One region of the Pseudomonas sp. HP_08 genome, then DNA from elsewhere that is predicted to be linked to it. Evidence: predicted binding sites of a transcription regulator. Region 1 holds the regulator's gene; the other holds the start of a gene.
What was found. The regulator LexA, encoded in region 1, represses DNA repair genes until DNA is damaged. The targets are predictions, from matches to a motif close to CTGTNTNNNNANACAG.
Positions count from the first base shown of each region.

Region 2: the regulator LexA is predicted to act here: its motif matches at 2,385-2,400, upstream of recN (DNA repair protein RecN).

Region 1 covers NZ_JBTOQC010000053.1:205,527-210,312, forward strand. Annotated here, with positions in the region: gene nagZ (beta-N-acetylhexosaminidase) at 1-768, opposite strand, end outside; gene ACYAS9_RS29985 (TetR/AcrR family transcriptional regulator) at 859-1,584, opposite strand; gene lexA (transcriptional repressor LexA) at 1,815-2,426, shown strand; gene sulA (SOS-induced cell division inhibitor SulA) at 2,441-2,917, shown strand; gene ACYAS9_RS30000 (hypothetical protein) at 2,936-3,172, opposite strand; gene ACYAS9_RS30005 (DUF6586 family protein) at 3,238-3,759, opposite strand; gene topA (type I DNA topoisomerase) at 3,839-4,786, opposite strand, start outside.
Region 2 covers NZ_JBTOQC010000001.1:420,608-425,393, forward strand. Annotated here, with positions in the region: gene dnaK (molecular chaperone DnaK) at 1-1,488, opposite strand, end outside; gene grpE (nucleotide exchange factor GrpE) at 1,592-2,155, opposite strand; gene recN (DNA repair protein RecN) at 2,424-4,097, shown strand; gene fur (ferric iron uptake transcriptional regulator) at 4,180-4,587, opposite strand; gene ACYAS9_RS02025 (outer membrane protein assembly factor BamE) at 4,686-4,786, shown strand, end outside.

The sequences.
Region 1 (4,786 bases):
ATCGCCGACCACATGAGCCCCGGCCATGGACAGGTCATCGCTGAAAATAACCCCGTCGAACTGCAACTCGCCGCGTAGGATGTCCTGCAACCAGCGCCGCGAGAAGCCGGCGGGCTGCGCGTCGACCTGCGGATAAATGACGTGCGCCGGCATTACCGCCGCCAGTTGCCGGCTCAAGCGGGCGAAAGGCACCAGGTCCTGGGCACGAATGCTCTCCAGGCTGCGCTCATCGGTAGGGATGGCCACGTGTGAATCGGCCTCGGCCCAGCCGTGCCCCGGAAAGTGCTTGCCGGTGGCGGCCATGCCGGCCTCGTTCATGCCCTCGATGAACGCGCCGGCCAGTTGCGCGGCACGCTCGGGATCGCCTTCGAAGGCACGCGTGCCGACCACGGCACTGCGCTGGTGGTCCAGGTCCAGTACCGGGGCAAAGCTCAGGTCCAGGCCTACCGCCAGCACTTCGGCCGCCATCAGCCAGCCACAGTGGCGCGCCAGCGCTTGTGCATCGGGCCGCTCGGCGATCAAGCGCATTGCCGGCAAGCGGGTAAACCCCTGGCGCAGGCGTTGCACGCGCCCGCCTTCCTGATCGACCGCCAGCAGCAGGTCGGGGCGAATCGCCCGAATCGATGCACACAGCTCACGCACCTGGCGTGGATGTTCGATATTGCGCGCAAAGATAATCAGGCCACCCACTTCGGGATGACGCAGAAAGTTGCGGTCTTCAGCGGTCAGCCAAAAACCTTCAACATCGACCATCAAGGAGCCTTGCAGGCCAGAACTCATAAGAAACCTTCACACCATTGCCGTGGATCAGGGCGGCATGGTGCTTGATCCTGAAGCCTGGCGCAATAATCCAGGCGCTCAGGCCTTGGCGACGCCTGCGGGGCTATTAGGGACCGTGGAGGATTTGGTCCGTGGCTTGAGCTGCGCGGCAATCATTGCAGAGTCGGTCAGCCCGCTGTCGGCGCGCATGCCGGCGGCGAGGAACGGCACCATCAGGCGCATGACCTGCTCGATCGAGGTGTGTACGCCGAAATCGTTTTCAGCGATGGCACGCAGGGCCTTGATGCCGGACATGCTGAATGCCGCAGCACCGAGCATGAAATGCACACGCCAGAACAGTTCGATGGGCGGGATACGCGGCGCGGCTTCGTTGACCAGCACCATGTAGCGGCGAAACACCTTGCCGTAGGTGTCTTCCATGTAACGGCGCAGGTGACCCTGGCTCTGGCTGAAGGCCAGGCCCAGCAGGCGCATGAAGATCGACAGGTCATTGCCGCTGCGCGGCTGCACGGCCATGGCCTGCTCGACGAGGATCTCGAGCAGTTCTTCAAGGCTTGGCTTGTGTTCAGGGCGGGTCTGCCGGCGTTCCAGCTCACGGTCGAGGCTGGCACAGAACGGCCCGAGAAAACGTGAGAACACGGCCTGGATCAAGGCCTTCTTGGAGCCGAAGTGATAGTTCACGGCCGCCAGGTTGACCGAGGCCTTGCTGGTGATCAGCCGCAGCGAAGTCTCCGCAAAGCCCCGCTCGGCGAACAACTGCTCGGCAGCATCAAGAATACGTTCAACGGTTTCCGACTGGGCCATGGCTCTCTGCCTGACAAAACAATCGTTTGAAACATACGTTTCAGCCAGGTGGGTTGTCAAGTAAGCGGTTCATTTTGTGGCCGAACAGTCACTCATTCAAGCCGGTCCGACCAGCGCATGGTTGCACTCTATATAGACGGCCACCTGGCGAAAAAATAAACAGGACGATTGCCAAGACGCCTTCACTGTATATAATCCCAGGCACTGTACAAAAATCCAGAGCGCCCACCATGATCAAACTGACGCCACGCCAGGCCGAAATCCTGGGCTTCATCAAGCAGTGCCTCGAAGACAACGGCTATCCGCCAACCCGCGCTGAAATCGCTCAGAAGCTGGGCTTCAAGTCGCCCAATGCCGCCGAAGAGCACCTCAAGGCCCTGGCCCGCAAGGGTGCCATCGAGATGACGCCTGGCGCCTCACGAGGCATCCGCATTCCCGGCTTCGAAGCACGGTCCGACGACAACAACAGCTTGCCGGTCATCGGCCGTGTTGCTGCTGGCGCGCCGATCCTCGCCCAGCAGCACATTGAAGAGTCGTGCAACATCAACCCGGCGTTTTTCCATCCCAGCGCCAACTATCTGCTGCGTGTTCACGGCATGAGCATGAAAAACGTCGGCATCCTCGACGGCGACCTGCTGGCAGTGCACACGACGCGTGAAGCGCGTAACGGCCAGATTGTCGTCGCGCGTATCGGTGACGAGGTCACGGTCAAGCGCTTCAAACGTGAAGGCAGCAAGGTCTGGCTGATTGCAGAGAATCCCGATTTCGCCCCCATTGAAATCGATCTCAAGGAGCAAGAGCTGGTCATCGAAGGTTTGAGCGTCGGCGTGATTCGCCGCTAAGGGAGAACGTAACCATGCAGTTCCACTCGGCCCCCAATACCCAATTACACCTGTTCGAGGCGTTCCTGGCCCAGCCCATGCCTGTGCCAACGCCCTTTCAGCAATTGCCGACAGCGCTCCAGGAGCCTGCTCAGGAAGTGTTCAGCGAATTATCGTTGCGTGGTGCGGCCGGGAACTGCCTGAATCTGCTGGCACCGGTGCTCAGGGAACTGAGCCTGGAGCCCAATGCGCGCTGGTTGACGCTGGTCGCGCCGCCGGCGAGTCTGACCCAGACATGGTTGCGCGATGCAGGGTTGAATCGGGAGCGGATTCTGCTGTTACAGCCCAGCGGTAACCAGAGCGCGTTGCAACTCACCCGCGAAGTCCTGCGTCTGGGACACAGCCACACGGTTGTGAGCTGGTTCAATCCACTCAGCCCTGCAGCGCGTCAGCAACTGACAGCTGCCGCACGCATCGGTGATGCGCAAAGCCTGAATATCAGATTGGGCTGAAGATAGTGCAGCAGGGCCTCAATGAAGAACGCGAGGCCCGTCTTCTTCCTTCTCCAGCACGCCTTCTGCCAAGCGCCCTGCCATCTGCACGCCTACGCTCAACATGGCCTTGGCGACTTCCACATGCTGACCTTGCAAGAAGACCTTGGCGTCCTCGGAAAAATTCAGAGTGACCAGTGAACCTTCGTCATCGGCACGACGCAGCTCGATGCGACCATCAGGAAGTTCGACAATTTCAAGAAAAGAAGTAGGCATCAGTACAAATACTCCGCGAAAGGCGGACAGTGTAACAGTCCGCACCGTCGCATACATCACAGGTTTCAGAACTCGTTGAGGCCTTCGCGAAAACGCACGGCCAGCGATTTGAGCGATTGGCGCCAGCTTTCCAGCTCGTCACGGCTCAGTTCCGGCTCAGGTTCATGGTCCAGATTCACCGCTACGATCATCGGCTGGGTGACATCGCCCTTGGGCTTTGCGACTTCACGCGGCGGCTCGAACAATGCGCCATATTCCGCCAACAGCCGGGCCAGCCAGGTGTGGGAATTCTGCGCCAGCTCGATCAGCTCGCCCAGTTCGGGAATCGCCACGCTCTCCAGCACCTGCGGGCTCAGCAACTGCTCGGCACGCGGCGCATTGGCCTGCGGCAGGCGGTAATAGCCGGCGATCTCATGGCACAGGCCCAGCAAGGCACCGTATAAATGAAACAACACCGTCTCGCGCCCTGCCTGAACCTGCGCCTGAGCGTTGATGGCCTGACCCTGCTCGGCCTTGGCCAGTGCTTCGAGAGCGAGGCCTGCGAAGTAGATTTTCTGGTTGGTACGGGTGTAACGCTCTTGAGCCATGCTGCCACCTCCCCTGAATAACCAATAACACCGGCACTGAATGAGCCCTTGCCTGAACTTCAGGCAAGGGCCGGGCCGATCAGCGCTTGTCTTCGACCTTCCACGCCTTGCCGTCGTAGAACGCACGCCAGCCGGTCGGCTTGCCTTCCACTTCGGTCTGCACATATTGCTCTTTGGTCTTGCGACTGTAACGCACGACCGCCGGACGGCCTTCGGTGTCTTTTGCCGGTGCGTCGCACAGGAAATGATACTTGGGGTCGATCTCTTCACGGTGCGGCAACAACTCGATCACCAGCGGCGCGCGGGTTTCGCGGTTTTTCGGGAACTGGCTGGCCGCCAGGAACAACCCCGAAGCGCCGTCACGCAGGATGTAGGTGTCGTCGACCTTCTCGCACTTGAGCTCCGGCATCTTGACCGGGTCCATCTTCGGCGGAGCCGCCTCGCCGCTCTTGAGCAGCTTGCGGGTGTTCTTGCAGTCAGGATTGGTGCAACCAAAGAACTTGCCGAACCGGCCGGTCTTGAGCTGCATTTCGCTGCCGCACTTGTCGCACTCAAGGCTCGGGCCTTCATAGCCCTTGATGCGATAAGTGCCCTCTTCGATCTCGTAGCCGGTGCAATCGGGGTTATTACCGCAAATGTGCAGCTTGTGTTTCTCGTCGAGCAGATAGGCGTCCATCGCCGTGCTGCAGATCGGGCAGCGGTGCTTGCCGCGCAGCACCCGCGACTCCGACTCACCCTCGTCGTCCTCGGCAATCTCGTCGCCGGGGGTGAGGTTGATGGTCGCCTTGCAGCGCTCCTTGGGCGGCAGGCTGTAGCCCGAGCAGCCGAGGAATACGCCGGTGGAGGCGGTACGGATCTGCATCGGACGACCGCAGGTCTTGCACGCAATGTCGGTCATGACCGGCTGGTTGGCGCGCATGCCGCCTTCGGCCGCTTCGGCGACTTCGAGCTTTTTGCGGAAATCGCCGTAGAACTCGTCGAGCACGTTCTTCCAGTCGCGTTCGCCCTGGGCCACGTCGTCGAGGTT
Region 2 (4,786 bases), on a different contig from region 1:
CTGCTTGCCGGTGGCCTTGTCTTTGGCGCCGACGTGCAGGATGCCGTTGGCGTCGATGTCGAAGGTCACTTCGATTTGCGGCACGCCACGTGGCGCTGGCGGAATCTCGGCCAGGTCGAACTTGCCCAGGGACTTGTTCTGGCCAGCCTGCTTGCGCTCACCTTGCAGCACGTGAATGGTCACGGCGTTCTGGTTGTCGTCGGCAGTGGAGAACACTTGCGATTTCTTGGTAGGAATCGTGGTGTTCTTCTCGATCAGCGCCGTCATCACGCCACCCATGGTTTCGATACCCAGGGTCAGCGGGCTGACGTCGAGCAGCAGAACGTCTTTGACGTCGCCGGCCAGTACCGCACCCTGGATGGCAGCACCCATGGCAACGGCTTCGTCAGGGTTGACGTCTTTACGCGCTTCTTTACCGAAGAAATCGGTGACCAGCTTCTGGACCAGCGGCATGCGGGTTTGACCACCGACCAGGATCACGTCGTTGATCGCGCCAATGTCGATACCGGCATCTTTCAGGGCAACGCGGCAAGGCTCGATGGTGCGCTGAACCAGGTCTTCAACCAGCGATTCCAGCTTGGAACGGGAGATTTTCACGTTCAAGTGCTTAGGACCGGTGGCGTCTGCAGTGATGTACGGCAGGTTGACGTCGGTCTGCAGGCTGGAAGACAACTCGATCTTGGCTTTCTCGGCCGATTCTTTCAGACGCTGCATGGCCAGCGGATCACCTTTGAGGTTGATGCCGCTTTCTTTCTTGAATTCGTCAACGAGGTAGTCGATCAGACGGATGTCGAAGTCTTCACCACCCAGGAACGTGTCACCGTTGGTCGCCAGTACTTCGAACTGGTGCTCACCGTCGACTTCGGCAATTTCGATAACCGAAACGTCGAAGGTACCGCCACCCAGGTCATAAACGATCACGGTGTGATCGCCCTTGGCCTTGTCCATACCGTAGGCCAGAGCGGCTGCGGTCGGTTCGTTGATGATGCGTTTTACGTCCAGACCCGCGATACGGCCGGCGTCTTTGGTCGCCTGACGCTGGCTGTCGTTGAAGTAGGCCGGAACGGTGATGACCGCTTCCGTAACCGGCTCGCCGAGATAGTCTTCGGCGGTTTTCTTCATCTTTTTCAGGATTTCAGCGGAAATCTGAGGAGGTGCCATTTTCTGGCCATTGACCTCAACCCAGGCATCACCGTTGTCAGCCTTGGAAATCTTGTAAGGCACCATCTGGATGTCTTTCTGAACGACTTCTTCGTCGAAACGACGGCCGATCAGACGCTTTACTGCGTACAGGGTGTTGTGCGGGTTAGTGACCGCCTGACGCTTGGCCGACTGGCCAACCAGGATTTCGCCATCATTGGCGTACGCAACGATCGACGGCGTGGTGCGGGTGCCTTCGGCGTTTTCGATAACCTTGACGTTACCGCCTTCCAGAATCGAAACGCAGGAGTTGGTGGTCCCCAGGTCGATACCGATAATTCTGCCCATCTTTAACTCTCCAGAAACTTGTGTAGGGTTGCCGCAACCGGGTTCACAGATTGCGGTAGCACTTTTAACGCTTGACCTTTAAATGGGGGCTGGTCTGCCGATTTCAAGCCTGCTCGTCAATCGACGGTTTGGCAGGCGAAGGTGCCTTGCTGACCACGACCATGGCCGGGCGCAGCAGGCGACCATTGAGCTGATAGCCCTTCTGAAACACTTTGAGCACGGTGTTGGGCTCGACGTTGGCATTTTCTTCCATCGCCATGGCCTGATGCTGATCAGCGTTGAACGGCTGACCATGCGGATCGACTGCTTCAAGCTGATAACGCTTGAGCGTGTCCTGGAACATTTTCAGCGTCAGCTCGATGCCTTCGCGCATTGGGCGGATGCTTTGATCGTCCGGGCTCGACAGGTCGAGACCACGCTCCAGGCTGTCGATGATCGGCAGCAAGTCGCCTGCAAATTTTTCCAGCGCAAATTTGTGCGCCTTTTCTACATCCTGCTCGGCACGGCGGCGGACATTCTGCAGATCCGCAGCCACTCGCAGAGACTGGTCCTGCGCGGCAGCCAGTTGCTCTTCGAGCACTTGCACGCGCACTGCCAGATCTTCACCTGCTGCCGATTGCGCAGCCTGGTCCTGAGCCTGCGTATCCAGATTCTGTTCGTCAGCCATAAATCTCTCCTTTCAAAACGTCCGCGAACCCAGCTCGCGCTTCTGTCCCCCTATATGGGAACGGAATTTCCGGCTTCAAGGGGACACGTGCGGGAAGTTGAGGTTTATGGCGAAAAACCTTCCCATAAACACCCGGAAGGAATGCTGGCAAATTACCCGAACAACTAAAAGCGGGCTTCAACCAATCAAATCGAGCTAAGGGCAGGCATTGTCAGGCACAAACAAAACACTGTATAAATAACCAGAAGAGCCACCTCGGAGCCACTTCATGCTGGTCCATCTTTCCGTACACAACTACGCCATCGTTGAACACCTCGACCTCGAACTCGATCGGGGGATGAGCGTCATCACGGGCGAAACCGGTGCCGGCAAGTCGATCATGCTCGACGCCCTGGGCCTGACCCTGGGCGACCGGGCCGACAGTGGCGTGGTTCGTCCCGGAGCCGAAAAGGCCGACATCCTGGCCACCTTCGACCTTTCCGATATCCCCGAGGCACAAGCCTGGCTCGCCGAGCACGACCTTGATAACCAGGGACCGTGCATCCTGCGCCGGGTCATCACTGCCGAAGGCCGCTCACGCGCCTATATCAACGGCACGCCATGCCCACAGGGTGACCTGAAGGCGCTGGGCGAGTTGATGATCGATATTCACAGCCAGCACGAGCATCAATCGCTGCTCAAGGCCGAAACCCACCGCCGCCTGCTCGATGAATACGCCGGCGCCACCGACCTCGCCCGCCAGGTGCACCTGGCCTCGCAACGCTGGCGCCAGACCCGCCAGGAGCTGGAACGCCTGTCCAACTCCGGCGACGAGCAACGCGCCCGCCACCAACTGCTCAGCTATCAGCTTGAAGAACTCGAAAGCCTGAGCCTGGGCGAAAACGAGCTGGAGAATCTCGAACAGGACCACAAGGCGCTGACCAACGCGGAAAGCCTGCTCGGTATCTGCCGTCAGGTGATCGAGCAATGCAGCGAGAGTGATTCGGGCAATGTCCTGCACGCCCTGACCAACAGCCTCAATCGCCTGTCAGGCGTCAGCAACAGCTCGACCGCTTTGAATGAGGCCACCGAGCTCTTGTCCAGCGCCCAGATTCAGGTTGAAGAAGCCATGGGCGAGCTCAATCGCTTTCTTGATCACTTCGACGCCGATCCCGCACGCCTGCAACAGATAGAAGAACGTCTGGATGCTATCTATAGCCTGGCGCGCAAGCACCGTATCCAGCCCAATGAAGTCGCGACCATGCATCAGAAGCTGCTGGACGAGATCGAAACGCTCAATGCCAACGACGAGTCCATCGAGCGCCTGCAGAACGAACTGGCCGCCTTTGCCCGTCACTATCAGGAAAAGGCGCGGGAATTGAGCGACCTGCGGCACCGTTCGTCGGGAGAACTGGCGCACGCCGTCGAGCAGGAAATCCATCGACTCGGCATGCCGGGCGGTCGCTTCAGCATTGAGCTGAAAGCTCATACCGGTGGCGAACTATTGCCTTATGGCCTGGAGCAGGTCGAACTGCTGGTCAGCGCCAACCCCGGGCAGCCGCTCAAGCCATTGGCCAAGGTGGCATCCGGTGGCGAGCTGTCGCGTATCAGCCTTGCCATCCAGGTCATCACTGCCCAGACCTCACGTATCCCGACCCTGGTCTTCGACGAAGTGGACGTTGGCATTGGCGGCCCGACCGCTGAAATCGTAGGTCAGTTACTGCGCAGGCTTGGCGATCGCGGCCAAGTCATGACCGTGACCCACCTGCCACAGGTGGCTGCACAAGGTCATCAACACCTGTTCGTACACAAGGTCCGCGACAGCAATGCCACGCGCACCGCCGTGTCGAAGCTGGGCAAGAACGAACGCATTGAAGAAGTTGCGCGCATGCTGGGCGGGATCGATCTGACCAAGGAATCCCTGGCCCATGCGAAAAAGATGATCGTCACCTCAAAAGGCTGAGGGCAAAACCGAGACACAAAAAAACGCCCCTTGTCGCGCTGAGTCGACAAGGGGCGTTTTGCTATGCGCGAATAAGAAGGACTCAGTCTTTCTTGCTACGCACGTACAGCACCAGATTGTGATCGACCAGCTCGAAGCCGTGCCGCTCGACAATGGCTTTTTGCAGCGCTTCGATGTCTTCGTCGAAGAATTCGATGACTTCGCCAGAATCCACGTTGACCATATGGTCGTGGTGGCCGCCGTCAGCCAGCTCGAATACCGCATGACCGCCGTCGAAATTGTGACGCACAACGAGCCCTGCGGCCTCGAACTGAGTCAAAACACGATAGACCGTGGCCAGGCCGACATCCTCGCTAGCGTCCATCAGAGCCTTGTAAACATCCTCGGCACTCATGTGGCGCTGCTCGGCAGAATCGAGCATTTGAAGGATCTTGACCCGCGGAAGGGTCACCTTGAGTCCTGCTTTACGTAGTTCGCTATTTTCAACCATGGTCAGCTTTCTCGCAGACGCTGCTTCGCAGCTTCTCTTAATGCAGGTATGATCGGAGTTTACGTTATCCCAGCCAAGATAGTGGAAGTCGCCCACCGATGCAAAACACCAAGCTCTTGCTAACCAGTTTCACACTCGTGGGACTGCTCGCACTCGCCGGTTGTTCGTTCCCCGGGGTTTATAAAATCGACATCCAACA